Regions from separate parts of the Arthrobacter sp. JUb115 genome, predicted to be linked through region 1. Evidence: riboswitches for the same ligand, from Rfam matches in the RefSeq annotation. Region 1 holds a riboswitch; each other region holds the start of a gene.

Region 1 (7,308 bases):
AGCAGCGCGCTGACCAGGAAGGCCACGAAGATGCCCAGCACGATGGCCATCTGCTGCATGGTGCCCAGGCGTCCGCGATGCGCGGCCGGGGAGACTTCGGCAATGTAGGCAGGGGCGATCACCGAGGCGAAGCCCACGCCGATGCCGCCGACAATGCGCCAGATGATCAGGTCGGCTACGCCGAAGCACAGGCCGCAGCCGATGGCTGATGCTGCCAGGAGGATGGAGGCGAAGAGCATGGTGCGCACGCGTCCCACGCGTTCGGAGACCACACCCGCTATCCAGGCTCCCAGTGCTGCGCCGAGCAGGGCGCAGGAAACGGTGAATCCGATGGTTACCGCGTTGAGCCCGAATTCGTGCTCGACAGCGTCCACGGTGCCGTTAACGATTGATGAGTCATATCCGAAAACGAACCCACCCAATGCCGCCCCGAGGGCGATGAAGATGAGCCGCGCGGAGAGTTTTCCGTCTGATGTAGTCGCAGTCACAATGAGCCATGCTATCGGATTCGAGAGCCGCAGAATCCCGATTTCCCGATTTTTTATGGGAGATCGATCACAAATTGGAAGGAGTCCTTACTTCAAGACCGGGGGAGGCCCAGTGCGCGTCGCCGCTTCATGACTGGCCAGCTCCCGAATTCTTGGCAAAAAAGCAGGCCGGCATTGCGAGTTATCGCGATGCCGGCCTGCGGGGAATTTATTTGCTAGCTATCCGCAGGCTTCTGCGAGTCCGCCAAATCGTTGCCGCGCATCTTGGCGACGATACTCATCAGGTGGAAGACCACCAAGGTGGCGATCGAGCCCAGGGCGATGCCGCCCAGCTGGAGCTGGCCGAAAGCGATTTCCTTGGTCACCGCAATGGCGATAATCAGGCCGGTGCCGGCGGTCATCAAGTTGATCGGGTTGCCGAAATCCACCTTCGCCTCGATCCACAGGCGCGCGCCGACGATGCCGATCATGCCGTAGAGCACGATGCCCAAGCCGCCGATCACGCCTTCTGGAATGGTGCCGATCAATGCGCCGAACTTCGGCAGGAAGGCCAGGGCCACGGCCACAATCGCAGCGATCCAATAGGCCGCGGTCGAGTACACGCGCGAAGCGGCCATCACGCCGATGTTCTCGGCATAGGTGGTCGTGGCCGAACCGCCGCCGAAACCGGCGAGCACGCTGGCAGCGCCATCGGCCATCAGCGCACGGCCGTTGAACTTCGACAGGTCGCGATTGGTCATCACGCCCACGGTGCGCACATGGCCGATGTTCTCGGCGATCAGCACGAACACCGCAGGCAGGAACATCAGCGCAGTGTCGAAGTGGAGGGTCGGGGTGTGGAATTCTGGCAGTCCGATCCACTCTGCGGCAGCAACCGCCTTGAAGCTCACCTGCCCCTGGGCCAGCGCAACAAGGTAGCCGCAAAGAAGTCCCATGAGGATCGACAACCGGCCCAGCAGGCCCTTGAACGCAACGGTCGCGACCACGGTAAAGATCACCGTGAGGAAAGTGGTCAGCGGGAACTCGGTCATGGGAACCAGCGTTGCGCTGGCCAAATTCAGGCCGATGAGCGCCACGATGGTGCCCATGACCACCGGCGGCATCAGGGCGTGGATCCAGCCGGTGCCGGTCTTCTGCACGATCAGCCCGACAACGAACAGCAAGGCCCCGGTCATCACGATGCCGCCCAGCGCGCCGGACATGCTGTGCGACTGGGTGGTCGAGAGGACCGGGGCAATCATCGCAAAGGACGAGCCGAGGTAGCTGGGCACCTTGTTCCTGGTCATCAGCAAGAAGATGACGGTGGCCAGGCCGGTGAACAGCAAGGTCGTGGTGACCGGGAAGCCGGTGATGGTTGGCACCAGGATGCTGGCGCCGAACATCGCCAGGATGTGCTGGGCTCCGATGGAAACGGTCTGCGGCCAATGCAGCCGCTCATCCGGGGCAACTACCTCACCTGGGGTGATGGTCCTGCCGTTGCCGTGAATGCTCCAACTCATGATTCCTCTTCCCGGGCCCTGCGGGTTTTAGGCCGTAGAGAAGTCTACTCGGTTCTCGTGCGCCTGCGCGAAGAAAGAGCGCTCATGTTCCGCGGAGCGGATGAAAGCGGCCTCCATGCGGGCCCGCAGCTGCGGATCTGCCTGCTCGAACGCCTGGCGGACCATTTCGATGGCCTGCTCGGTGGCGGAATCGAATTCCTCGGATGCATAGGTTTCCAGCCATTGCCGATAAGGATGCTCGGCATGGTTGGCTGCCGCCAGCCGCTTGCCGATGTCCTGGTACAGCCAGTAGCAAGGCAGGATCGCGGCAATCAGCTCCCCGTAGCTCTCCTGGCTGGCGGCCAGGTGGTTGGTGTAGTTCAGCGTGGTGGCGCTGGGCGTATCAGCGAACTCATCCAGGTAGCTGCCGTGCAGCTGCAGCTCGCCATCGAGGATGCCGTTGGCGCCACGCGACCAGAAACGCTGGGCACCGAGATCCGGCGCCATCGAGCTGGCCAGCGAAAGCACCTTGGCGTAACGCAGCAGATACAGCGCATCCTGGGCGATGTAGTAGTGGAAGTCATCCCGGTCCAAGGTGCCCTCGGATAGCCGGGTGATGAAATCCAGCTGGTCGATTTCCTCGCGGATCGGCTGGATCTTCTGCCACCAGTCGCCCATGGGATCTGCCGTGCCGAAGAAGTCGATGAAGTGGTTGACCGGGCCGTGGCCGCTGCCCACCTGCAATTGGTCGGCCGCTGCGATGGCCTTGGAGAGGTAGGACTTGGACTGCTCCAACGCGGCGATCCAATCTCCAGTGGCAGCGAAGCGGGTAGCCAGAGTGCTGGAAAGGGTGCAGCCGGTGCCGTGGGTGTTCCTGGTGGCATGGCGCGGTCCGTGCAGCTCCAGCTGCACCCCGCCCGCCGACACCAGGGCATCGGGGCAATCCGCCCCGGCCAGGTGCCCGCCCTTGGCCAGCACCAGCGTGCCGTGCTTGGCAGCCAGCCGCTGGGCCTGGCGCAGGGCTTCGTCCCAGGAAGGGGCCACAGGCTCGCGCAGCAAGCTGGCCAGCTCCAGCAGGTTCGGGGTAATCACCGTGGCGCGATCCAGCAGTGAATCAAGGGCCGATTCGTCGTCGAGCAGGCGATCCCCGCTGGTCGCCACCATGACCGGGTCCAGCACGACGGGGGCGTCAACAGTTTCCAGCCAGCTGGTGACTGCGCGGATCACCTCGGCGTTGGCCAGCATCCCGATCTTGATCGCATCGATGCGGATATCTGTACTCACGGCTTCGAGCTGCGCGAGGACGAAATCGCCGCTGATCGCCTGAACTCCGGATACCCCATGGGTGTTTTGCGCAGTCAAAGCGGTGATCACGCACATTCCGTAGCCGCCGTTGGCGGCAATGGCCTTCAGATCCGCTTGGATTCCGGCGCCGCCGGAAGGATCGGAGCCTGCGATGGATAGGATGTTCATTTCGAGGCCTCCCAGGCTGCGACCAGCTGCGCGCTGGCAAGTTGCGGATCTTCGGCGTTGCAGATGGCGCGGACCACGGCCAGGCCTGCGCCGCCGCCGGTGCGGATCGCGGCGGCATCGTCTTGGGTAATTGCGCCGATCGCTACGCAGGGCAGCTTGGCCAAGGCAGCGGCTCGCGCAAAGCCGTCCAGCCCCAGGGGAGCAGGATGGTCTTTTTTCGTCGGAGTGGCGCGGATGGCTCCTACACCGAGGTAGTCGATCACCGAGGCGTCCTTGTTCGCCTGGGCCAATTGCTCATCGCTGGAAGCACTCAAGCCGATGATGCCCTCGCCGATGATCTGGCGAGCCAACTGTACCGGCACATCTTTTTGCCCGATATGGATGCCGTTAACTGCTGCGCCAGCAGCCCGTGACGCGAGGTAGACGTCAATGCGGTCATTGATCAGCAACTGGGCTTTGCCCTCGGTGAGCTTGGCAGCCGCGCAGGCCAGCTCGAAGAATTCCCGGGCGCTTTCATCCTTGGCGCGCAGCTGGATCCACCCGATCCCTCCGGCGACGGCGCCCTCGATAACTTCCAGGGTGCTGCGTGGGGTGCAGCTGGCAGTGTTGGCTACTAGATAAGCGCCGTAATTATGCATGGTTCAATTCCTCGTACTTCAAAGTCTTCAGTTCCCCGGGATCGGCAGCCGACAGCGCATCAAGGAAGGCAACTGCGAAGCTGCCCGGACCGGAGCTGCCAGCCAGGGCCTTTTCCGCGGCCAGGCCATAGAAACCGTGGGCTGCGATGGTGGCCTCAAACGGGTCATCGTGGACCGCAACCATCCCGGCGCAGACCGCGCCCAAGGCGCAGCCGCCACCTGTCATCCGGGTCAAGCCAATTCCGTTGGTATGCACCAAGACGGTACGCGTGGCGTCGATGATGGCGTCAGCCTGGCCGGAAATGGCCACTACGCAGTCGTGTTCCGTGGCCAGTTCGCGTCCCGCCGCCAAGGCGGCAGAAACCTCATCCAAGGCATCGACACCGCGCGAAGCAGATTGCCGGCCGGCCAGGGCCAGGATTTCCGAGGCGTTGCCGCGAATCAGGGTCGGGCGTTGCCGGACAATGCGCCGGGCAAACTCCGTGCGCACCGGAAGCGCTCCCACTGCCACTGGATCCAGGACCCAGGGGGTGCCTGCAGCGCTCGCCGACTGCACAGCTTCTTCCATGGCGGTCAGCTGTTCAGTGCTTGGAGTTCCCAAATTCACCAATACGGCTGAAGCTGCCTGCGCGAATGGGCCGGCCTCTCCGGGCAGATCCGTCATGGCCGGGGAAGCCCCGGATGCCAGCAAGACATTGGCGGTGAAATTGGATACGACGGTATTGGTCAGGCAAAAAACCAAAGGTGATTGTTGCCGGTATTTTTGGGCAACTGCATGCAAAGCCATGCGACATCCCTCCGCTAGCGTGAACTAGATCAGGTTCTACGGGTCTTATCTCAGTCGGTTGATCCGACACCCCGTGTCACTGCCATAGAGCGTACGCACAACCGGTTCCGAGGACAAGTTACTTACGTTCGCGCCGCGCCACCAAGGCCTTGAGCGTGGCCGCATCCACCTTCTGCGCGGCCGCCAACGCCCAGAGGTGATCCACGGCGGCCAGGAGATCTTCACTGGTATCCACCGGCTGCGGCCGCTCGTTGACCACTGTGCCGGCACGGCGCCGGGAGGTGATCAGCTCTTCGGCTTCCAGCTCCTTGTAGGCGCGCGCCACTGTACCGGCAGCGACGCCGAGGTCCGTGGCCAGCGCACGCACAGTAGGCAGCTTGCTCCCCGAGGGCAGATCTCCCAAGGAGATCAGTGAAGCAATCTGCGAGCGGATCTGCTCATAGGGCGGGGTAGCTGCTTGGAGGTCAACACTGATCTGCGTGCTCATGAAGTAGCTGCCGGCCGATGTTCCCGCACGAAGGCGCTACCGGGGCGCTCTAGGAAAATGACTGCTGGGACAACGAAGATGAGCAATGCAAAGAGTCCCAGCCCGGCCGGGAATCCGTAGCCAATGAGCAGCATGGCTACCACTGCACTGGTGTTAACACGCATTGAACGCAGTTCCAGGACCTTGCGGTACCAGATTTCTTCGGCCGACGAGACAGCCCAGGGAATAATTGCCCGGCGGGAGAACCAGACGAATCCAAGATGGGTTGCCAGCAACAGCAGGATCAATCCTGCAACCATTGTCTTGCCTGGAGGCACGAAGCCCCACAAATAGTCCAGCGGCGGATCGAGCAGAAAATAGGTGCTGGTGGCAAACAGCAAGCCAGCGGCGATGTAGGACCACAAGGGCAGGGGCGCGTGGTACTTGGGTGCTGCAGACGCCTGCCGGGCCACCGTGCTGACGTAGCTGAGATAAAGCGCATTGAGAACGGCATAGCTCAAAGCCGCACCGGCAAAGATCATTAAGATCCACGTAGTTCGCTCATTGGTAGGCATCTGGAGCTCGTCATCCAGTGGCAAGAATGACCAGCCGATTGCAACGCTGAGCAAGGTGAGTGCTGCAGTTACGTATTGCAAGGTGAATAGTTGATCACGCAAACGCGAGAAGGCGGTCCGTTCCCTGGTGGTGGATTGAGCTGAGAATGTAGAGCGCGGTCCCCAGAAGAGCAACGTGAGGGCGACCGCAAGGGCGCCATAGCTAACGAACTCGTACTGTCCATCCGGCGAATTAGCCTGCGAGTAATTGACCACCGACACGGTGAAGGCCAGCAAGACGATGCCGATATTGCGCATCAAGCGGTTGAGCCAGACCGTGCGCAACGCTTGGTTGTCTTCGGCCGAGATGCCGGCCAAGGCAGGTCTTTTCAGGATAACTACGGTAATCACAGCCGCGGCCACGATGATCCCTGCCAGGGCCACGATGAATACCGGGAGCATCTGTGTGCCCGGCAACCGCCCATCATACGGACCCTCCGACGTGTATGAATAGATGCCGTCAAAATCAAAGGTCGTGAATTCCGAGGCCGGAACGCCAACGAGCCCTTCGACTTTGGACGCCGGCCACAGGGAGCCGACCGCGATCAGCAGCAAAAGCCCAACGAAAGCCCCTAGGGCCTTGGGAAATGGAGTTGTCAGGCTGCGGGCCTCTAATGAAGCGGTGCGCACTGGCTGGAGTTCCTTGGGCCAAGTGAACAAGCCGATGAGGTAAACCAGAAGAACCCAGATCCCCGGAGTGAGTGCTTCAGCGAGAGCCGAACCTGAATTGGGCTCGGTCATTGAAACGCGCCAGGTCTCGGACAAATCCCATGAGGTTGAAGCAAAGAATGCGATCAATGCGCACCAGAACGAGTGGGATCGGGCCCGGTCGATAGCTGGTGTTCCACGCCTGTGCGCCACCGAACGCAACCAAACGCAGATGATTGCGGCAACGAAAGCGATGGATATGGCGCTCGCCGAGAACTGGTTCATGGAAATCAATGTATCAACTATTTGATACATATTGAATCCTCCGGCGAATTAAACGATGAAAAATAGTCCCAGTGACGTACGCTCAAATCATGGGTCTGTTTACTTCCACTCCGTTGCCCGAACCGGTCGGTGATTCCGCACCTCCGGTGGACGAGCATCCATCGCGCATAGCAACAGTTCTGAGCCATTTGCGGCGTTCTGCGGACACGCGGATCACGCATCCGCGACGCTTCCGCCTGCAGCAGCTCAAGGCCCTGGAGAAGATGCTCGAAGAGCATCTGGAAGACTTCGTCCAGGCCCTGGCCGAGGACTTGGGCAAGAGTGCCACCGAAGCCAAATTCTCCGAAATCGACGTGGTGCGGGCAGAAATAGATTTCGCCCAGCGCCACCTCGTTGAATGGATGGATTCCACCAGCGTCAAGGTACCGCTG
Region 2 (7,308 bases), on a different contig from region 1:
GCCGAGCGCATCCGCGCCGGTACCACCTATGTGGTGGTTTCCGTGGTTTCCTCGGTGATCTTCCTGATGGCCATCGCGATGACCTATGCGGCCACCGGCACGGTGAACATGGCTGACCTTGCGGTGAAGCTGCCCGAGCTGGGCCAGGGCCCGCAGCTGATCTTGCATGTGCTGCTGCTGATCGCTTTCGGCATCAAGGCCGCGGTCTTCCCGCTGTCCCTGTGGCTGCCGGACTCCTACCCGACCGCACCGGCCCCGGTGACCGCCGTGTTCGCCGGGTTGCTGACCAAGGTGGGCGTCTACGCGATCGTCCGCACCGAAACCCTGCTCTTCCCGGGCGGCTCGGTCAACGCCGGACTGCTGGTGGTGGCCGCGCTGACCATGGTCATCGGTATCCTCGGTGCGCTGGCGCAGACGGACTTCAAGCGCATGCTTTCCTTCACGCTCACCAGCCACATCGGCTACCTGATCTTCGGCGTGGCCGTGGGCGGGCCGCTGGCCATCGCCGCGACCATCTACTACGTGGGCCACCACATCATCGTGCAGACTTCGCTGTTCATGGTGGCGGGACTGATCGAACGCCGTGCCGGTAGCTCGAATGTCACCCGGCTCGGCTCGCTGGCCAAGCTCTCCCCGGCATTGGCCCTGCTCTTCTTCATCCCGGCCATCAATCTGGGCGGCATCCCGCCGTTCTCCGGATTCCTGGGCAAATTCGGGCTATTGCATGCGGCCGCGCAGGATGCCGATCCGCTGACCTGGGTCGTGATCGGCGCCGGATTGCTGACCAGCCTGCTGACCTTGATGGCGATCATCCGCGTGTGGGCCCGTGTGTTCTGGCGCCGTGCCGCTGATGCCGAGGTGCCCAACCAGGACCTGGTGGCCGAAGCGACGCAGGTCGCCGACGAGACGTTGGCCGGCGGCGCGCAGAACCCCCGCTTGGGGTTGAAACTGGCCAAGCAGCTGGAAGCCGACTCCTTGCCGTGGGGCATGCGCTACGCCACCGGTTCGCTGGTGCTTGCGGGCATCGCCCTGACCGTCTTTGCCGGGCCGATCTTCGAATTCTGCCAGCGGGTGGCTGCGGAACTGATCGCCCGCGAACCGTATATCAGCTCGATCTTGCCATTCTGATTGGAGGGATGATGCCGAACAAGAACTTTGAACCGCGTGACCAGCGCATTGACGATGCGCTGGATACCTCCGGTGTGCGCCACCGCGCGACACTCAAGCAGGAATGGCCGCTGCTTCTGCTGCTGCTCTTTGTCTGGGGTGCTCTCTGGCAGGACTTCTCCCTGGGGAACATGGTCTTCGGCGTGATCATCGCGCTGCTGATCGTGAACCTGTTCCCGCTGCCGCCGGTGGTCCTTTCGGGCCGGATCAATGCCTGGTACTGCCTGAAGCTGTTCATCTGGTTCCTCGGACAGGTCTTCGCCGCCAGCGTCCATGTGGCCTGGCTGGCGCTGGTCCGCGGGAAGCGCACCCGCAGCGCGGTCATTGCGGTCCCGCTGCGCACCGACTCGGACCTGATCGTGATGACCGTGGGACACGTGCTCACGCTGATCCCGGGCTCCTTCGTGATCGACGTGGACCGCAGCTCGTCGACGCTGTACCTGCACTACATCGACATCGAGTCGCCTGCGGACGTGGAGAAGGCGCGTGCCGGCATCCGGGACATCGAACGCCGGCTGATCATGGCTATTGGCAGCCGAGACGAGTACGAAGCGATCAAGAGCGAATGCGGACCGAACTTTGATGCGAGGAAGGGGTAACATGCTGGATATCGTCATTTGGATCTGCGGCATCATGCTCGGGCTCGGTGCTGTCGCCTGCCTGGTCCGTGTTGCCAAGGGGCCGTCAATCCTTGACCGGGTGCTGGCCCTGGACGTGATGCTGCTGATCATCTCCGCCGCGCTGTGCCTGGAAATGGTGCTGCACAAGCACACCGACTACTTGCTGTTCGTCGTGGCCGCCTGCATGCTCGGGTTCATCGGTTCGGTGACCGTCTCGCGCTTCGTTTCGGATCAGAGGAACGCCTAATGGAAATCTTCCTCGATGTCCTCGTTGCCGTCCTGCTGATCCTTGGCTGCCTGATGTCATTGATCGCAGGTATCGGCTTGCTGACCTTCCCGGACATGCTCACCCGCATGCATGCAGCGACCAAACCGCAGGTACTCGGCTTCCTGCTGATTTTCGCTGGACTGGCCATTTACCTGCGCAGCTGGGCGGTGGTCCCGGTACTCGTGCTGGCCTGGGGAATGCAGCTATTGACCGCACCGGTTTCGGCCCACATGATTGGCCGTTCCGGCTACCGGACCAAGCACGCTGCCAAGGAAACCCTGTTCTCCGATGAGCTGAGCCACGTGGTCAACAAGGTCAACGGAACACCGCCGACCGGAACCACCCCGGTTTCCAAGACCGGATCGCCAGACGAACAAGATTGAGAAAAAGCGGGAGCCGCCCCTCTGGGCGGCTCCCGCTTTTGGCTCAACGCCGAAGCTTACTTGGTGAACTTGGCAACAACCTTGTTGGCGCTGCGGTCAGCCACCGTCTGCAGGATTGCTGCGACCAGGGCCGAAACGACTGCGAAGCCTAAGGCACGGCGGAAAGAAGCTTCCGCTGCTTCCTCAGTGCCCTTGCGTGGTGCTTTGCTGCCGGTTGCCTTCAACCAAAGGAAATCAACCAGCTTGCCGCCGAGCATGCCAGCGCCAACGGTGATACCGGTAGTGGCAAGTTTCTGCACTTTATCCATTTTTTCCTCGCGATCAAGCTCTTGACATATCGTTCCTCTGCCCAGCATACCTGCGGTATGGTGGGGGAGCAGTAATTATTCCGACAGGGGAGCGTCAGACTTTTAAAAAGTCGCAAGACGCTGAGAGTGCGATAGATCGCAGACCCTCGAACCTGCCCCGGCTAGTACCGGCGAAGGAAGTCGAGCATCTCGGATGCGGATAGGCGCGGCAGTATGCCCTCATTCCGTCCATCTCCCCTCCTTTCCACAGGAGGACCAGCAATGAACGAAACAGTTTCGAAGCAGCGGACCGGCTGGCGTGTAGTTGATATCGTCGTCGCCTCGGTGATCGCCGTCGCTTCAGGGGTCATTTTCTGGGCGTGGAGTGCCGGCTATGGCCTGTTCTCGCTCGCCTTTGCAGCTTTCCCGCCAGCCACCGCGTTGCTCACCGGCATGTGGCTCTTCCCGGCGGTGCTCGGCGCACTGATCATCCGCAAGCCAGGCGCCGCAATCTACTGCGAGCTGCTGGCCGCTGTAGTTGAAGCGCTGCTCGGCTCGCACTACGGCTTGACCGTACTGATCTCCGGCCTGGTCCAGGGCCTGGGTGCAGAGCTGGTCTTCGCAGCATTCCGCTACCGCAAGTGGAACCTGGGCGTGGCGCTGCTGGCAGGCTTGTTCGCCGGCTTGTTCGCCGGCATTTCCGAGGCCTACATCCTGGCCTACTATGTTGAGTACACCGCCGGAATGAAGATCTTCCACGTGATCGCCACCGGCATTTCCGGCGTAGTCGTCGCAGGGCTTCTGTCCTGGTTGGCCACGCGCGGACTGGCGAAGACCGGCGCTCTGAGCGCCCTGCCGAGCCGGCGTGCGCACCTGGAAAGCGCAAAATGAGTTCCTTTGCCAATTCCGGCGCAGCCTCGCTGACCCAGCGCGGTGCCGCCATCACCGCAACGGGGTTCGGCTGGCAGCACTCCGAGAGGCAGAATCCTGCCATCTCGGGACTGGACCTTGTGATCCACGCCGGTGAGAAGGTGCTGCTGGTCGGTCCATCGGGCGCCGGCAAGTCAACCTTGCTGCACGCGATGGCCGGGTTGCTGGAAGCGGATGAGGACGATCAGGTCGCTGGCCGGCTGCTCATAGATGGCAGCGATGCCTTCATCCGGAGCCACCCGGTGGGCTTGATGCAGCAAGACCCGGAAACCCAGGTAGTGCAAAGCAGGGTCGCCGATGATGTGGCCTTTGGCGCGGAGAACCTCGGAATGGATCCCGAACTGATCCGCCAGCGGATCCCCGAAGTGCTGGACGCTGTGGGTCTGGGTGCGCTGTCCTTCGAGCACCGCACCCAGCAACTTTCCGGCGGACAGAAACAGCGGTTGGCCTTGGCCGGCATTCTGGCCATGGAACCCAGCGTCATGCTGCTCGATGAACCGACTGCCAATGTGGACCCGCAGAGCATTGAGCTCTTGCGCGATGCGGTGCTGAACGCCGCCCGGCTTTCCGGTGCCACGCTGGTCGTCGTGGAACACCGGATTGAAGCCTGGGCGCAGCATGTGGACCGGGTTATCGTGCTGCAGCCCGGTGGGGGAGTCGCGCACGATCTGGACCCGCAGCAGCTGTACACCGATGAAACGGTGCGCGAGGAGCTGGCTGCTGCCGGGCTGTGGATTCCAGGCTACTTCCCGCAGGTGGCTCGGGCAACGAACGGTGCCGGTGCCATTCTGCTGGAAGCGCAGCAGCTGGTATCCGCCCGCACCGCCACGGCACCGCGCACCCAAGCGGTGGACGTGAATGTGCAAGCGGGCACCGCGACGGTGATTCGCGGTGAGAATGGCGCTGGAAAGTCGACGCTGGCCTTGACCTTGGGCGGATTGCTCGTCCCGGCCGACGGCGGGTTGGCGGCCACCGCGCAACTGGCCGACGGTCTGGGCAACTCCCCGTTTGCCTGGAAGGCCGGTGCATTGATTGGGCGGATCGGTTCGGTGTTCCAGGAACCCGAACACCAATTCGTGACCCAGAGCGTTCGGGAAGAGCTGGCTTTCGCTCCCAGCCGCGCGCAGGCCAGCAGCGCCGATGCGCCGAAATACGAGCCGGCCCAGGTCCAAGCGCGCGTGGACGCGTTGCTGGAACGCTTGGGCCTGGCGCATTTGGCAGACGCGAACCCGTTCACTCTCTCCGGGGGCGAGAAGCGGCGCTTGTCCGTGGCCACTGTTCTGGCCGCATCCCCCCAGGTGCTGATCCTCGACGAACCGACCTTCGGGCAGGATGCGAATACGTGGAGGGAACTGGCCGGGCTGCTGGTTGAGGAATTGCAGCAGGGCACCGCGATCATTGCTGTGACCCACGACGATCACTTTGCCTCGGTGCTCAAAGCAAGGGACCTGGTGCTCACTGCCGGCACCCCGGAAGCTGGTACCCCGCGACAGGGGCCGGTGCTTGATGCGCCGGTAGGGCATAGCTGGTTGGCGAAGATCAATCCGCTGGCCAAGCTCGGTGCGGTGGCTGCGGCAACACTGCCGTTGATCACCACCTTGGATTGGGTTTCGGCGCTGGTCGTGATCGTGGCGACCGTGGTGTTCTTCCCCCTGGCAGGGCTGAGTCCGCTGAAATTCCTCAAGCGCGCGTGGCCACTGCTGATTGCCGGAATCCTTGCGGCGTGGGGCATCGCCTTGGTGGGCCAGGATAGCGGCATGGTCTACGCCCAATTCGGCGCCTTCAGCATCACCGAGGGATCGGTGGCCGGGGGCATTGCCACCGGACTGCGCGCTTTCGCGCTGGCCATCCCGTGCATCTTGCTGCTGGCCACCACGAATCCAAGCGATTTGGGCGGGGCGCTGTCTCAGCAGCTGAAGGTACCCCACCGGTTTGTGCTCGGGGCCTTGGCCGGCATGCGATTGCTCGGGTTGATGGTGGAAGAATTCACCACGCTCACGCTGGCCCGGCGCGCTCGCGGTGTCGGGAACTTCGGCACCGTGGGCCAACGCATCAAGGCAACCCTCGGCCAGGTGCTGGCCTTGCTGGTGCAAGCGATTCGCCGCGCCGGACGGTTGGCCACCACGATGGAGGCCAAGGGGTTTGGCACGGCCAAGCGCACATGGATTCGCACGGCCACCTTCACCTGGCGTGATGGCATGGTGCTGGCCACGGGGATCCTGTTTGGCACGGCCGCAATGGCTGCGGCCGTGCTGGCAGGGACCTACAACTTGGTGTGGTCCTAGCGGATTGCTTCGCTCAGGGCGCTGAGCTCTTCATGGAGCTCAGCGTCCAGGCGCAACGGCTTGGCATCGATGGTGCGCACCGGGGTCAGCAGGCGGATGGAGGAAACCAGCCACACGCCATCGGCCTGGTACAGGTCTTCCGGGCGCAACGGGCCGTAGCCCAGCTCCCAGCCATCCTGGGCCGCGGCGTCGAAAATGGCGCTTTGCGTGGTGCCTGGCAGGATGCCGGTTTCAAGCATCGGGGTCAGCAGCCGCTTGGTCTCGCCATCGCGCTGGGCTACCAGCACGGTCGAGGTCGGAGCTTCCAGGATGATCCCGTCGGCGGAGGTGAAAATGACATCATGGGCGCCGTGCTTGTGCGCGTAGCGCAGGGCGGCCATGTTGATCGAATAGGAAAGGGTCTTGGCGCCCATCATGAGCCATGGCGCACGTTCGGCCAGCTTCGAGTCGTAGCCGCGATCCAGCATCAGGACATCCACACCGGTTTCACGCTGTTCCCTGCCCAAAGCCGGGGCAGGGGTCACGGTGACCCAGCAAATGGCAGGATCATTGTCGTGCTCGCCGCGCGCGGCGACCAGCTTGACCACCGCTTCTTCAGCGCCGCCGGTGGCATCGAAATCGGCCACAGCGGTATCTACCGCGGCAAACCAGCTGCGCGCATCGGGAATGGCCAAGTCGGCAACTTCAGCCGAGGTCGCCAAGCGTGCCAGGTGCGCTTCGAATTTGCGTACGGCCTGGTTGGTGTAGAGCATCGATTCAAAGATGCCATCACCTCGCGTCACTCCCTGTGCTGTGACCAGAAGTTGCGGTGCAGTGATGTCTGCAAGACGACCAGCCGGATAGGCCGGATCCAAGAATACAAGTGAGCTCATAAAGACAGATTATCGAACCCCAGCGTCTTCTGCGCGATTTCTGCAGGCGGAGATTCAGACAAGTCCGGCAATGTTCGATAAGCTAAGCGAAGGATTTTGGCCTGTACATCGCAGATCAGAGGCCGATAATGCCGAATTCGCGGGGTGTAGCCAAGGGGGTGCCCGAGTGTGGCCAAGTAATGAAGTCTTCTTGCAGATTGGCGGCGTTCTCTGGAGCGTGCTGGTCGCAATAGAGCTAGCGGTTCGCTACTTCATGATCGGCATCGTTCCGGGCAACCGGCGCCCCACCACCGCCATGGCATGGCTATTGGCTATCTTCTTCCTGCCCGTTGTGGGACTTGTCGCATACTGGCTTTTCGCCAATCCGCACCTGTCGCGCCGCCGCTTGGAAAAGCAACGGCGTGCGCACGATGAAATCATGAAGGCCACGAGCCACATGCAGCTGCCCGAAGAATTCCATTCCCAGGAGGAATGGGTCGAATCGGCAGTCATGCTC
Region 3 (7,308 bases), on a different contig from region 1:
CGCAACTGCCACCCATTTGCTGGCACAACTGTTCTGGCCTTCGGGGCTGCTGGCGGACGCCACGCAGATCCTGCTGATGCCGCTGTTGGCAGGAACGGTTCTCGCCCTCACCACCTCGCCGCGTGGCACACTGATCCGGTTGGTGCTCATAGCCCTTTTCTTCTCCTGGGTTGGTGACACCTTGCCCCGGTTCATGGACGGCGATTCTGCATTCCTGGCCATGGTTAGCGCATTCCTGGTTGCGCAGTTCTTCTACATCGCCGCTCTGGCAAGATACTGGAAATCCTCGATACTGCGCCATTGGTGGATGCCGCTTCCTTATCTTGCCGCATTTGCCCTGCTGCTGGTCCTCTGCTCACCCGGTGCAGGAGTGCTGCTCGCCCCGGTGATCATCTATGGCTTGGCATTGATGATGATGGCCATCCTCAGTACCGGGCTGGGTCCGATCGCAGGCTTCGGCGGCGCAATATTCTTCCTCTCCGATTCCTTGATCGCGCTGCGCTCATTTGCGGATATCGATGTCCCCGGAATGGGATTCTGGATTATGCTCACCTACGTAGCTGGCCAATGGATGATCAGCTACGCTGCGAGCCAGCGCGAGGCACAGGAGAAGAGCACGGTGAAATGCGAGTAGCCCCAAAGAGCAGGATCCCGTTGTTCATGGTGCATGGCAACGGGGTAGACCACCGTATCCTCAAGCCGCTGGAAGCAGAGCTGGCCAACGCGCAGATCTTCGACTTGCACTACGTCGACTTGCCCGGCTTCGGAACCTGTCCACCGCTAGGGAACCCCGGGGGACTGCCAGAACTTGCAAACTGGTTGGAGGAACTGATCAGGCAAACCGCGGGAGAGGGGCCGTTCGCACTGCTGGGCAACTCTCTTGGCGCCTTGCTCTGCCAGGAGATGGCCGACAGGTTTCCCGGCCAGGCCCAAGGACTATTCCTCCTGGCCCCAGTGGTCTTTCCCGATGCCTCGCGGCGCACTGTGCCCGAAGCGCAGGTAGTCGTAGAGGATCCCGGGCTGCTGGCCCGGATAGATCCCCGCCAAGCACAGCAATTCTCCGATATTGCCGTGGTGCAATCGCAGCAGGCGTGGCAGAGCTTCGCGCAGTGGGTGCTGCCCGGGCTGGACTGCGCGAACTTGCGCTCGATGGCCAAGCTATCCAAGCGCTACTTCCTGGATCCTCTGCCCGTGGAGCGTAAACGCCAGCTGGATATTCCGGTAACCATCCTGTGCGGGAAACAAGACCACATCACCGGATACCGGGATCCCGAGCAGCTATCGCGCCGGTACCCCTCGATGAGGATCCGCGTGCTTGATTCTGCAGGGCATAACGTGCACCTTGAGCAGCCCGAGCAGGCCGCGGCCGAATTGCGGGACTGGGCCCACCGCACGGGCCGCATGAACGAGCCGGCTTGAGCCGGGGAAAATCCGCATGCTGGTGTGCCGCAACGATCCATGAAAACTTGAGGAATCGCTGGCACCCGGCTACATTTCGAATCAGCAAGTACGGATTCGCTTGAGCATGAAGGAATATGGCATGGAAGAGACTCTCCTGCTGCGCGAGCTGTCGAGCGTGGATGAAGTGCCTGACCTGCTCGACATTTGGCGCAGTTCGGTGGAACGCCGGGGAGACTTCCTCTCGGCTGCTGATATTGATGCGGTGGCCGTCGCCCTGGAAGCTGTCTATAGCCAATCGGTCTCAGTCAGGATTGCCCAGCATGGTCGACGCATTGTTGGCTTTGCGGCATGGAGCAGTACACGCATCGAACTGCTCTGGGTGAGGCACACTGATCGCCAGAAGGGTGTGGGCCGCATCCTGCTGGATGAAATCATCGCCAGCATTCCCGGGATCAGCGTTCATCTCGATTGCCAGCGCCAGCCTGCCATTGCGTTCTTTGGCGACTGCGGATTCGTGCCTGTGCCCGGGGAATCTGCATCGTCGCCGCAACGAGTCGTATTGCGCCACGTGTAGTCTTCAGCCTGGATCGTGGCACGATAGTTTCATGAGTGAAAATAGCCGTGAGATCCGTGAAGTCAGCATCGAACGCGTCGAGGCACGCAAGTACAGGGCCACTAGCCTCGAATCGGGAGCCAGCCTAGAATTCGGCCAGGGCGAAGGATTGCTAACCCCGGTGGAGTTGCTGCTTGCTGCCATCGCAGGATGTTCCGCAATTGATGTTGATGTGGCGACCACCAGGAGAAGCGAGCCTGAGAAATTCGAAGTCAAAGCGGGCGGCTACAAGGTCTCTGAGAACTCGGCGAGCCGGATGGAGGACATCCATCTTGGTTTCGATTTGAAGTTCCCCGATACCGAGGAAGGCCGCAAGGCAGCCAGCATGGTGGAGCGCATCGTCAAGCTTTCGCATGACAAATACTGCACCGTCTCCCGCACCGTTGAACTGGGCGCTTCCGTGCGGAGCGAAGTCATCAACTAGGTAGCGGGACTTCCGGCAATTCCCGGATGAATAAAGGTCAATGGCTGAATCCGCAATAGCTTCCATGGCAATTCACGGGTTTGGACGCAACCGCGAACTTTCTAACATTGCGTGGATCAGTTGTCGGCAAGGTCTTATTGTTCGGAATTCGTTGAATACATCGGGATATAGTCAGCTTTTCGCAATTCGAGCTGTGAAAGTCCAATGATTCAAGCTGGGAGCATGGGTCTTTGCCCTAGTCAGCGGAGAACCTTCATCGTAGGGTCGGACTGTCCCTACGTTGAAGGAGCAGCAATGCAGTCTGAGAACGTTTTAGGCAATATCGACTGGGCGTCGATGCTACAAAAGGTTGGCATCGCGCTAATCATCCTCATCATTACGTGGCTAGTTGCACGCATAATTCGTTGGGCTGCCGCCAAACTGGTGAACAGGGTGAAGTTCCTGCAAAAGCAGGGCAATGACGGAGAACAAATAGGCCAATCCCTGGGCAAGGTCGCGGGGTTGATTGTCTGGCTCTTCGGCCTCGTGGCAATCCTGCAGGTCTTCGCTCTATCCGAAGTGCTATCGCCGGTGCAGGGCATGCTCGGCGGCGTCATGGCCTTCATCCCCAACCTCATCGGTGCGGGCTTCATCTTCTTCATTGGCTACGTCATCGCGAATATCGTTCGCCAGCTGCTGAGGACCGGTTTGGGAACTGTCGATTTTAGCGGACTGGTCCGCAAGGTCACCCCAGGCAACGAACCAGTAGATGAAGTTCAGTCTCGCGAATCCCAAGCGAAGATCGTTGACATCATTGCCAACATCGTCTTCGCCTTGATCCTGCTAGTCGTCGCAATATCAGCCCTGCAGGTTCTGGGCATCGCGGCAATTTCGGTACCTGCCCAGCAGATGCTGCAGCTGGTCTTCACCGCAATCCCGCAGGTCATCATGGCCTTGGCGCTCTTGGCCGTGGGTATCCTGATTGCCAAGTTCGTCGGGCAGCTACTTGAATCCACCCTCCACGGCGTGGGTACCGACACTGTTGTTGCCCAGTGGGGCGTAGTTCCCGAGGGCAAGAGCGCTTCGGGAATCATCGCTGGCATCGTCAAGATTGCTATCGTGCTGTTCTTCGGTGTGATGGCGGCCCAGATGCTGAACTTCCCAGCGATCACCAATATCCTCAATGAGATCCTGGCCTTGGGCGGCAAGATCCTCTTCGGCGCAGCAATTATCGCCGCAGGTTTCGTCATCGCCAATGTGATTGGCCGCTTCTTGGGTGACACTACTGCTTCGAAGATCATCCGCTACACGGCAATTGCGCTGTTCGTGGCGATGGGCCTGAAGTACATGGGTATCGCCGATTCGATCATCAACATGGCCTTCGGCGCAATCGTCATTGGCGCAGCATTGGCAGCGGCTCTGGCCTTTGGCCTCGGCGGTCGTGATGCTGCGGCCCGCACGCTGAAAAAGATGGAGGCCCAACAGGCCACCAATGGCCCGGACTCGACGCCACCGGCATCGAACCCAGGCATCTAACCACGCATCACAAAACCTGAGGGACAGATAAGAAGTCGCGGAATCCAAAACCGGATTCCGCGACTTTTTTGATGCCCGCCAAGCTACTGCTGCGTGCCCCACGGCAAGGGCATGACCGCAGAGCCGCCATCGGTACGCAACCGCGCGTAGGTGTGCACATCGATGCGTTCTCCGGCAACCAGGAATTTGCCCCGCTCGACACCTTCGTGCAGGAAGCCGTTGCTTTCTGCCACATGCTTCGACCCGGGATTATTTGCCCGCAAGCCCAGCTCCAAGCGGTACAGTCCCAGCTCGTCGAACAGGTAATCCACCAAGGTTGCCACGGCGCGGGTGGCCAGCGATCGGCCCCGGTAATTCTGGTTCATCCAATACCAAATCCACGCGTTCCGATTGGCCGGGTCGACCGTACCGCACACCAGTCCCACCAGCCGATCCCGATATGCGACGGCCATCGCCTGCTGGCGTTCCCCGGCCTCCAGCAGTGCGCGCACATACGACTCAGCCTTTTGCGGGGAATCGGCGTCGCCTTGGCGCAACATGTCGGGGTTCGAGGAGAATGCCTCGAAGACCGCTTCGGCATCCGAAAGGCGCAGCCGGCGCACCGTGAATTCACCGTCGGCATGCACGGTTTCCTTCGGTCCTGCAGATGGCTGCGGATGAGCGGCGGCCGTGCCCTTGTGGAAGAGCAGCTGCCAGCGGCCCTGCTCATGGATCCACAGTGAACTGCGTTCGCTGGGGGAACCGGCGAGCAGCTTCCAGCGCAGCAGCACCAGCTGGTCTGAAAGCTGGAGAGCCACCGGGCTTTCGACTTTCAACGCCCCGGCATCCCGTGCCGGCTCCCGGGCCAGCTGGGCAATGATGGCCTCGCGATCATAGACTCGCCCGCTGGCTCCCACCTCGGCGAACCGAGGATGCAAGCGCCGCTGCAATTGCTCCTGGCTATGGCGTTGGCTGGATTCCAAGAGTTCTTGCTCCAACGAGATGATGGTGCTGGATAGCGCAGAACCTTGGGGAAGCACGATAGGGAAGTCATGGAATGCCATGTCAGCAAGTACATCACAGAAGATGACGGAACTGCGTTCAATGAAGTTCGACTTTATGAGCTGCATCATGCTTATAATCGCTGTAATCCGCGGGAGCCTGAATCGACCAGGCTGAGAGGGCACCGAGCCGACCGCTACACCTGATGCGGGTCATGCCGCCGTAGGAAGGAAGCGTGCCCTTGTGCATGTCAACATTGTTGGCGCCGGGATAATCGGCCTGGCCGTCGCGTTCGAGCTGGAATCACGCGCACACACCGTCACCCTCATCGATCCGGCACCCGGCCAAGGTGCAAGCTACGCGGCAGCAGGAATGCTGGCCCCGGCAGCTGAAACGGTCTGGGGCAATGGCCCGTTGCACCAGCTGCTTGCCGCCTCGAATGCCGCCTATCCGCAGTTCATCGAGCGCATCGCATCGGCCACCGGGCAACGCCCGGACTACTTGCAGAACTCCACGCTCGTTGTCGCCGCAGAGCCTGCGGACCGCGAAGCCCTGCACGAGCTGGCCGAACTGCAGATATCCCTCGGCCTGTCAGCGCAAAAGCTGCTGCCCAGCCAAGCCCGCAAGCTCGAACCAGCCTTGGCCGCCAATATTGCTGGCGCGGTCCTGTGCCAAGATGACCACCAGGTCGACCCTCGATCCATCGTCAAGATCCTGTTGGAGCATCTGCGTCCGCACCTGGTCGAGGAACGGGCGCAGGCACTGGTGACCGACGGGAAGCGGACCACCGCTGTGCGGACCGCATCGGGCCGAATCCTCGAAGCGGAGCAGACCATCGTGGCCACCGGTCTTGGCACCCTCGATGGCTTGAACGAACTTCCGCTGCGCCCGGTCTACGGGGACATCCTCCGGATCCAAGGACCAGCAGGCCCGCCGCTCATCACCCGCACCATCCGCGGCATCGTGCACCGGAAACAGGTGTATCTGGTGCCGAGAAGGGACGGTAGCCTCGTCCTTGGCGCCAGCGTCCGTGAAGACCGGCAACAAGCGGTGAACATTGGCGCGATGCACCTGCTGCTGGACAACGCGAGAAAGCTTGTCCCCGGCATCAGCGACTGCACGCTGAACGAGGCAACGGCCCGGGCACGTCCCGCCACGCCAGATGACCGGCCGCTGCTGGGACGCCTTGATCCAGGGCTGCTGCTCTGCACCGGGTACTCCCGGCACGGCGTGCTGCTGGCTCCGCTGGGCGCAACGCTCACTGCGGATCTCGCCCACGGCCACCAATCCCACCCCTTGCACCAGGCTGTGGATCCCCACCGCTTTGCCAACGCAACCTAGACCGCTCACCGAACGGAGCAGCAACCATGACAAGCATCGGCATCAATTTCAATTCACGGCAACTGAACCTGGACGAAGGAACCACCCTTCGCGAATTCATCAGCACGCAAATCGGCAAGGAACTGGACGCCAACTCGGTGGCCGCTGACGGCAGCAAGCTCGGAGTTGCCGCCGCCGTCAATGGCGCTGTCGTTCCACGCAGCGCCTGGAATAGCTACCTGCTGGCCGAAGGGCACAGCATTGAACTCGTTACCGCGGCCCAGGGAGGCTAGGCATGGAAACGCGCAACATCACCGAGCTGGACATCCACAGCGACCCATTCCAGATCGCCGGACGCTCCTTGTCCTCGCGCCTGATCCTCGGCACCGGGGGAGCGAGTTCGCTGACCACCCTGGAAAGCGCCCTGCAGGCCTCCGGAACGGAGCTGACCACCGTGGCCATCCGCCACTTTTCGGCGGCCGGCGCAGGCAACGTGTATGAACTGCTGCAGCGCAACAACGTGATTGCGCTGCCCAACACCGCTGGATGCTTCACCGCCCGCGATGCGATCCTCACCGCGCACCTGGCCCGTGAAGCTCTGGAAACCAATTGGATCAAGCTCGAAGTCATTGCCGATGAGCACACGCTGCTGCCGGACCCGCTGGAACTGCATGCGGCCACCGAGCAACTAGTGGCCGACGGGTTCCAGGTTTTCGCCTACACCAATGATGATCCGGCACTTGCCCAGCGCCTGCAGGACGCCGGGGTTGCGGCAATCATGCCGGCCGGAGCACCGATCGGCTCGGGCCTGGGGATCCTGAATCCGCACAATATTTCCACCATCGTCTCGCGCGCGCAGGTACCGGTGATCCTTGACGCCGGGGTGGGCACCGCCTCGGATGCGGCCCTGGCCATGGAGCTCGGTTGCGACGCGGTGCTGCTGGCCAGCGCGGTGACCCGGGCGCACAACGCGCCGCTCATGGCCAGGGCCATGAAGGATGCTGTGCGTGCCGGGCGCGCCGCGCGGCTCGCTGGCCGGATCCCGCGCCGCGAT
Region 4 (7,308 bases), on a different contig from region 1:
ATGAGCAGAACGTCGTGCCCTGCGGTGTCTGCTGCCGCAACGGCTTGAGCCAGTTCAGCTTCGCTGGTAGCGGTCACCAATTGCTGGGCTGGCCCACCAACGTGGGTCGTGGTCAGATTCTTCAGCATTGCTTCAGTTTACTTTCCGTATGGGAACGAATAGGTGCGGCCGGCCGGCGTTCTACGCTTTGCCTGCGCCGCCGGTACGGTTTCCGGCGGCATTAGAGGACAAGCAGAAGGCCACGACCACCAGGATGGAAATGGAACCCAAAGCAGGTAGCAGGCCGATGACTTCAGCCAGCAGTCCCAAAAGCGGCGGGCCACCGAGGAAGGCGCCGTAGCCGATGGTGGACACTACCGAGACGCGGGTCGCGGCATGAACAGGATCATCCGATGCCGCGCTCATGGCCAGCGGGAAGGTCAGGGCCACGCCCATGCCCCAGATGGCCAAGGCCACGAAGGCCAGCGGCAGGTTGTTGCCAAAGGCGAAGAGCAGTACCCCGACCAGGGCGCTGATGGCGCTGGCCCGGATCATGACGACACGGCCCAGGCGCAAGATCAGATCGCCGGACAGCAGCCGGGTCAGGGTCATGGCGGTAACGAAGACGCCGTAGCCGATGGCTCCCACGCCTTCCTTCGTGTGGTATCCATCCACCAGTGCCATGGCCACCCAGTCGCCGGCTGCGCCTTCAGCCAGGGCCATGCCCAGAACCAGAACGCCCAAGAGGACGGTCTGCGGTTCGGTCCATGCCTTCTTCAGCGAGGTCCCGCTGCTGGTGCGCGGGGTCCGGCTGTAGTCTTCTCCGTAGAATCGGGCACTGTAGAGCACGGTGAAGACGATAACCAGGCCCATGAAGCCGTAGTGGTACTGCAACGGGATCTGCAGTCGGGCACCTAGCGCACCAGCGCCGGCACCGATCACGGTGCCGATGGAGAAGAAACCGTGCAGGGCGGGCATGATGCTCTTGCCCAAGGCGCGCTCCATGGCCGCGCCTTGGACATTGGAGGCGACATTCCATGATGCGGTCCCCAGGCCCTGGGCGAAGAGGAAGATGCCGCAGATCAGGGCGCTGCCAAAGATTCCTGCGCCCACGCCTACAAGAATGAGTGAACAGCCGGCTATTGTCGCGGCGATGCGCATGACGCGGGTGGCCCCAAGGCGCAGAACCAGTTGTCCTGAGACCGAGACGGACAGGAAGGATCCTGCACTCATGCACAGCAGCAGCAGTCCAACGCTGGCGTGGTCCAGCTGCAGGGCATCACGCACTGCGGGCAAGCGCGAAACCAGGGCCGAGATCAGCAGGCCGCTGGCCAGGTAGGCGGCCATCAGCGCGTTGCGCCACTGGGTTACAGGCCTCTGCGCTTCACCGGGAAGTTGCATGCCTAGAGCTGCACCACGGCTTGGCACTTGAGCAGTACCTTGCTGTCATGGGCCGAGACTGCCAAATCGATGCGGGCGGTGCGGGCTTCGGAGTCCAAGGCGCCGACCTTGCCCTCCACCGAAATGGTGGTACCTTCGTGATTCGCCGGGTTGGTTCCTTCGGGATCTTCGACGACTACCGGCTTGGTGAAGCGGGTCTGGTAGTCGATGATGGCTCCCGGGTTGCCGACCCACTGGGAGACCAGGTCGATGACCGATCCCATGGTGAACATGCCGTGGGCGATCACCGATGGCAGTTCCACTTCCTTGGCGAAGCGCTCATTCCAGTGAATCGGGTTGAAGTCGCCCGAGGCACCTGCATAGCGGACGAGGTCCGCGCGGTTGACCTGCACCGTGTGCGAGCCAATGACCTGGCCCTTTTCGAGGCTTTCGAATTCAATCATGCTTAGTCCTCAGCTCGTACCAGTAGCGATGAAACGGTGGTTGCGATCTTCTCGCCAGCCACGGTGGTTATTTCCGCGCGGGTGGTGATCATGGCACCGGCACCCATTTCACGGACCTGGTCCACGTAGAGCTCGGCAAGCAGTTCATCGCCGGCAACGATCGGACGGTGATGGGTGAAGCGCTGGTCGGCGTGCACCACGCGGGAGAAGTCGATGCCGCTGGCAGGGTCGGCAATCAGCTGCGCGTCAGCGCGCTGGGCGATGATGATCGCGAAGGTCGGAGGGGCAACGACATCGCTATAGCCCAGCTCGCGAGCGGCCTGCACATCGTAGTGCGCCTGGTTGGCGGCCTTGGTGGCCTTGGCGAATTCGCGGATCTTTTCGCGGCCTACCTGGTAGGACTCGCCGGCAGGGTAGATGCGCCCTACCAGGTCGGGGTTGATGCCCATGGATTCTCCTGAACGTTGTTGGAAGTGGCCAGGCGAGGCTGCTGCCGGATACGGGACCCGGGCGCAGCCAAGCGGTCACACGGTGGAATTCTTGCGGAGCCCTAGTCCTGCCCGTCGGCCGGGCGCTTCTTGGCTCGTGGGGCCGCCAGGCCATTGGCAATGCGCCACTGGCGCGCATCCTTGGCGCGGACAACCAGGCTGGCGATGTGGCAGAGCATGCCGATGACCATGATGCCGATTGCTGTGTAGACCGTTGGCAGCGATGGAATGTTGGCGCCGATGATGGCCAAGATGATGCCTGCGCCCATGATGCCCATGGCAGCGAAGACGAGCTTCTTATAGCGTGATGAGGCCGATTCCCAAGGAGTGTTGGTCATGGTTCAAGTCTAGTTCAGCTCCGGCTGTGTCCGCTCATTGAGGCCGGGGCATTTCCCCGTGACTCCCCCGACAACGCTGGGCCTGATTCAGAACAGGGCGGATTGCTCTTCCCTGAAATCTCCGAAGTTCTCCACGATGGCGACCTCGCGGGTCTTCAACTCGGCGGCATCCAGCAGGCGCACGGTGGTGCCTTCGCCGCTGTCTGCGAGGATGCTTTGCCCCAGCACGCCGCGGATGCGCAGATTCACGGTGTTCCCGCCCAGTGCCGTATTCCAGGCATGCAGCGCATGGGTATCCCAGGCGTCAACGACCGGGCGGGCGAAGGCCGGTTGTTTCCATAGCTCGTCGCGCAGCTGCACGCCGTAGGTCTCCAGACCCCGCTGGGCGCCAAGGAAGGCCCGGGTCCGGCTTGCCGCTTCGGAGTTGATCTGGTCCAGCTGGGCGTAGTCCAGTTCCCAGCTGGCCAGTCCCTTGATCTTGGACTTCTGCCGGACTTGCTGGCTCAGGCCCACGTGTTCAGTGACCAGGTCTTCGAGCACTCGAATAGCGGCGCCATCAGCGGCGCGGGCAACATAGCGGGCAATGACCGCTCCCTGCTGCGCCAAGCGAGTCCATTTGCTCTGGGTCGAGGTGGTACCGACCTTGGTCGCCCCATGGGCGAAGCTTGCGACATACAAGAAGTGCGGCTGCTCCAGGTACTTGCGCATGCCCTCCGGGGCTTCGCCGGTCTTGTGGAAATGATGCATGAACTTTGAATGATCCAGCCGGCGGCAGCGTTCGCACTGGGTTCCGGTACGCAGCGCTTTGTTCTTCGGGCAAGGCAAGGTGTTGCGAGAGCCATCGCTGTTCATCGTGATGTAGCCCAGGCAGAATTTCAGTTCGCCGATGCGCAGGCTTAGCGAACGGTTGGCTTCCAGGTATTCGGTGCTCCATTTTTCCGCTTGCCGAAGCCGGAGCATGGGGGCGTATTCATGCTCTGAGAAGCTGATGCCGTGGCAGAGCTGCCGGTGGTCGCTGGCGAATTCCATCGATGCCTTCCTCGAAGTTACCTCTTCAACGATAGTTCACCGGACATGGCCAGCTCCTGCAAGGCAGGTTGGCCGGCGCCTGCAGCCCGAAAGTTTGCTGGACGAATTCCCGATTCGTTCTGGCCTAATTCCTAGGAGAAGCCCTTAGGCTGGAACTGCACCGGAACCGTACCGCGGGCCGGACCATAATCTGCTGAGGTGATCCAGGATTTCTGTCCCATTTGATGACAAGACTCGTGCAGTGGCCATCGCAGCTGCCGAGACCGCCCCTTCGCCGGCCGAGCTGCAGCGATTGACGCAGGCTTTCCGCCATGATTTCCAGCGTTTCATGATGGAATACCAGTTTGCGGTGGACGAGGTGCTGACCAAGGTCTCGATCTTGCGTGAAGAGTTCTTGTATTTGCACAATTACAACCCAATTGAGCACGTCACTTCCCGGGTGAAAACTCCGGAGAGCATCATGCGCAAGGTCTCCCGCCGGAACATCTCCCCGTCCCTGCCTGCCATTCGCGAGAACATCAGCGACATTGCCGGCGTGCGCATTACCTGCAGTTTCGTCAAGGACATCTACAAGGTCCTGAACACGTTAACCTCGCAGAATGACCTGAAGGTCCTCCAAATCAAGGACTACATCAAGAACCCGAAGCCCAACGGCTATAAAAGTGTCCATGCGATCGTGCAGATCCCGGTCTACTTGTCCGATGGCCCGGTCGATGTCGTGGTGGAGCTGCAGATCCGTACCATTGCCCAGGATTTCTGGGCAAGCCTGGAACATAAGATCTTCTACAAGTACGAGGGCGAAGTTCCAGAACATCTAGTGCAAGAGCTTGCCGACGCGGCGGCCATGGCGACGAAACTCGACATGCAGATGCAGCGCTTGCATACCGAAGTCCACGGCCATGATGCCAATCAGGCACCGAGCCAAGAGGCGGATTTCGATACGACAGCGATCCAGGGGCTGCTGTCGCTGGCTCAGCAAGCCAAGGACGGGAACCAGGAGAAGGACTTGGATCACTAGCCGTTCATGGCCTCGAACGACAATGCTGCTTCGGGGCCGGAAACCAAAAAAGATCCTCGGCCGAAGCCGAGGATCTTTGATTTGGTAGCGGCGCCGGGACTCGATCCCGGGACCTCACGATTATGAGTCGTGCGCTCTAACCAGCTGAGCTACGCCGCCACAAGTGAGAAGCAATCCAGTAGAAGCCAAGAAAGCTTCTCACTCAGAGCCCCCTGCCGGAATCGATCCGGCGACCTCGTTCTTACCAAGAACGCGCTCTACCACTGAGCTAAGGGGGCAACGAGTAAATACTCTACACGGATTTCCCGGCAAAGAAAAATCGGCGGATCGCCCCGGAAAAGACCCGGAGAACTCTGCAAAACCACTAGTCAATGGCTATTTATCCCCTTACTCGCTACCCCCGGGGACGAAGGGTGGGACAAAAAGTGCCCTGGTGACGATGCTCACGGGAGTGCTCCTCGTGGTCAATCGCGGATTTGCCCGGGTGCGCAGGATAGAATCCCGCGGATCATCCCCGGTGGCCAAGCATCGAATTACCCCGCTTGGAACTTCGGAACGCTGACACCTTTTCCCACTCCAGAACCCCTGACCGAGCGGCACTTGGGCAACACCCGATCCACCTAGGCGCCCAGGCGCGGCTCCGGTGCCCGGCAGCTGGATCCCGGGCCGTGAACCGGGGTGCTGGAAACCGCCAGGAAGGCAACAGCTCCTTGCCGCCCATTCCGGTCTTGAGTAGGAATATTGTGACCTCAGCAACAAATTCCCGACGGATTTTGCAAACCTCAAAAACCTGTGTAAAGTATTTACCTGTTGCCCCCTTAGCTCAGTGGTAGAGCGCGTTCTTGGTAAGAACGAGGTCGCCGGATCGATTCCGGCAGGGGGCTCGAAATAAGAGAGGCAATCTGGTTCCAGATTGCCTCTCTTTTCGTTTATCCCGCAGATGCCGTGTAGCCACTGCGAGCATGGCCCAAGGCGCACCCCAAGCTGCAGCACCGGCTATCGGCCGCGTCTTGCGCCCCGGATTCCAGGTGCCCCCGGCAAGAGTCTCCGGCCAATGAAAAGCATCCTGGCCCGCCACAGCCGGCCCTTCCCACTTCCTTGATGTCAGGCCCTGACCACTGGGTTTGCGTTTTCTCCTCGCAAGCGTGCTAAGTTGTTCGCGACCACACGGGTGCCCTGGCAAGGGCTGAGATCGGGCTATCGCCGTCCGCGACCGTTGAACCTGTCCGGGTAATGCCGGCGAAGGAAGTGAGTTTCCCCAGTGGAACAAATTGAACAGCACCCTGCCCACACCCTTGCCTACCGTGAATCTGCGGGAATTTCTGTTCCCGTCACGCAGATCCAATTGGCAGACTCCCCCAATGGACAGCCCAACGAGCCGCTGGCGGTATATCGCACCAGCGGACCGGGAAGCGAGCCCACCCAAGGCCTGCAACCCTTCCGCGAGCGGTGGATCCTGGAACGCGGGGACGTGGAAACCTATGCAGGCCGCGAACGCAACCTGCACGACGACGGACGCTCAGCGGTCCGCCGCGGCACGGCCAGCGCGGAATGGGCCGGACGCTCAGCCCCGCCACTGCGGGCCGTTGGCGGAGCCCGCGTGACGCAGATGCACTATGCGCGTGCCGGGATCATCACCCCGGAAATGTGCTATGTGGCCCTGCGCGAGGAATGCGATGTCGAGCTGGTGCGCAGCGAGCTCGCGGCCGGGCGAGCCATCATCCCGGCGAACATCAACCACCCGGAATCCGAGCCGATGATCATCGGCAAGGCGTTCCTGGTCAAGATCAATGCGAATATCGGCAACTCGGCGGTGACCAGCTCCATCGCAGAAGAAGTCTCCAAGCTCCAGTGGGCGGCCAAATGGGGCGCGGACACGGTAATGGACCTGTCCACCGGAGATGACATCCACACCACCCGCGAGTGGATCATCCGCAACTCCCCGGTCCCCATCGGCACCGTGCCGATCTACCAGGCGTTGGAGAAGGTCAACGGCGAAGCCAACGAACTGACCTGGGAGATCTTCCGCGACACCGTCATTGAGCAGTGCGAGCAGGGCGTGGACTACATGACCATCCACGCCGGGGTGCTGCTGCGCTACATCCCGCTGACTGCCAACCGGGTCACCGGCATGGTCTCGCGTGGCGGGTCCATCATGGCCGGCTGGTGCTTGGCGCACCACCAGGAGAATTTCCTCTACACCCACTTCGATCAGTTGTGCGAGATCTTCGCGCAGTACGACGTGGCCTTCTCGCTGGGCGACGGGCTGCGCCCGGGCTCCATCGCAGATGCGAACGACGCCGCCCAGTTCGCCGAGCTGGACACCCTGGCCGAGCTGACCAAGCGCGCCTGGAAGTACGATGTGCAGGTGATGGTCGAAGGCCCGGGGCATATCCCGTTCCATCTGGTGCGCGAAAATGTGGAACGCCAGCAGCAGCTGTGCGACGGGGCGCCGTTCTATACCCTGGGCCCGCTGGTCACCGACATCGCCCCGGGCTACGACCACATCACCAGCGCCATTGGCGCCACGGAGATCGCCCGGTACGGGACCGCGATGCTCTGCTACGTCACTCCCAAGGAGCATCTGGGACTGCCCAACCGGGATGATGTGA

What was found. A riboswitch is a leader RNA that binds a small molecule or an ion and turns the genes downstream of it on or off. The one in region 1 is predicted to bind thiamine pyrophosphate.
Region 2: linked by a shared signal. The riboswitch ahead of EDF61_RS05840 (ECF transporter S component) and the one ahead of thiM (hydroxyethylthiazole kinase) in region 1 are both predicted to bind thiamine pyrophosphate.
Region 3: linked by a shared signal. The riboswitch ahead of thiO (glycine oxidase ThiO) and the one ahead of thiM (hydroxyethylthiazole kinase) in region 1 are both predicted to bind thiamine pyrophosphate.
Region 4: linked by a shared signal. The riboswitch ahead of thiC (phosphomethylpyrimidine synthase ThiC) and the one ahead of thiM (hydroxyethylthiazole kinase) in region 1 are both predicted to bind thiamine pyrophosphate.

What each region holds. Positions count from the first base shown of each region.
Region 1 is NZ_SOBS01000004.1:32,224-39,531, reverse strand. Features, by position in the region: gene EDF61_RS07975 (sugar porter family MFS transporter) at 1-488, opposite strand, end outside; gene EDF61_RS07970 (uracil-xanthine permease family protein) at 704-1,987, opposite strand; gene thiD (bifunctional hydroxymethylpyrimidine kinase/phosphomethylpyrimidine kinase) at 2,015-3,439, opposite strand; gene thiE (thiamine phosphate synthase) at 3,436-4,077, opposite strand; gene thiM (hydroxyethylthiazole kinase) at 4,070-4,864, opposite strand; TPP riboswitch at 4,854-4,948, opposite strand; gene EDF61_RS07950 (GntR family transcriptional regulator) at 4,983-5,351, opposite strand; gene EDF61_RS07945 (hypothetical protein) at 5,348-6,877, opposite strand; gene EDF61_RS07935 (aldehyde dehydrogenase family protein) at 6,967-7,308, shown strand, end outside.
Region 2 is NZ_SOBS01000003.1:72,289-79,596, forward strand. Features, by position in the region: gene EDF61_RS05815 (Na+/H+ antiporter subunit D) at 1-1,128, shown strand, start outside; gene EDF61_RS05820 (Na+/H+ antiporter subunit E) at 1,137-1,766, shown strand; gene EDF61_RS05825 (MrpF/PhaF family protein) at 1,768-2,034, shown strand; gene mnhG (monovalent cation/H(+) antiporter subunit G) at 2,034-2,438, shown strand; gene EDF61_RS05835 (DUF4235 domain-containing protein) at 2,495-2,737, opposite strand; TPP riboswitch at 2,822-2,942, shown strand; gene EDF61_RS05840 (ECF transporter S component) at 3,008-3,616, shown strand; gene EDF61_RS05845 (ATP-binding cassette domain-containing protein) at 3,613-5,940, shown strand; gene EDF61_RS05850 (aminodeoxychorismate lyase) at 5,937-6,812, opposite strand; gene cls (cardiolipin synthase) at 6,979-7,308, shown strand, end outside.
Region 3 is NZ_SOBS01000003.1:396,604-403,911, forward strand. Features, by position in the region: gene EDF61_RS07435 (lysoplasmalogenase) at 1-634, shown strand, start outside; gene EDF61_RS07440 (alpha/beta fold hydrolase) at 625-1,419, shown strand; gene EDF61_RS07445 (GNAT family N-acetyltransferase) at 1,541-1,975, shown strand; gene EDF61_RS07450 (OsmC family protein) at 2,007-2,438, shown strand; gene EDF61_RS07455 (mechanosensitive ion channel) at 2,733-3,953, shown strand; gene EDF61_RS07460 (GNAT family N-acetyltransferase) at 4,037-5,065, opposite strand; TPP riboswitch at 5,076-5,180, shown strand; gene thiO (glycine oxidase ThiO) at 5,178-6,275, shown strand; gene thiS (sulfur carrier protein ThiS) at 6,302-6,547, shown strand; gene EDF61_RS07475 (thiazole synthase) at 6,550-7,308, shown strand, end outside.
Region 4 is NZ_SOBS01000003.1:224,117-231,424, reverse strand. Features, by position in the region: gene EDF61_RS06585 (UDP-N-acetylmuramate dehydrogenase) at 1-128, opposite strand, end outside; gene EDF61_RS06580 (MFS transporter) at 181-1,380, opposite strand; gene EDF61_RS06575 (MaoC family dehydratase) at 1,383-1,823, opposite strand; gene EDF61_RS06570 (MaoC family dehydratase N-terminal domain-containing protein) at 1,826-2,272, opposite strand; gene EDF61_RS06565 (hypothetical protein) at 2,374-2,649, opposite strand; gene EDF61_RS06560 (DUF2797 domain-containing protein) at 2,737-3,678, opposite strand; gene EDF61_RS06555 (GTP pyrophosphokinase) at 3,920-4,696, shown strand; tRNA gene EDF61_RS06550 (tRNA-Met) at 4,779-4,855, opposite strand; tRNA gene EDF61_RS06545 (tRNA-Thr) at 4,903-4,974, opposite strand; tRNA gene EDF61_RS06540 (tRNA-Thr) at 5,509-5,580, shown strand; TPP riboswitch at 5,854-5,961, shown strand; gene thiC (phosphomethylpyrimidine synthase ThiC) at 5,958-7,308, shown strand, end outside.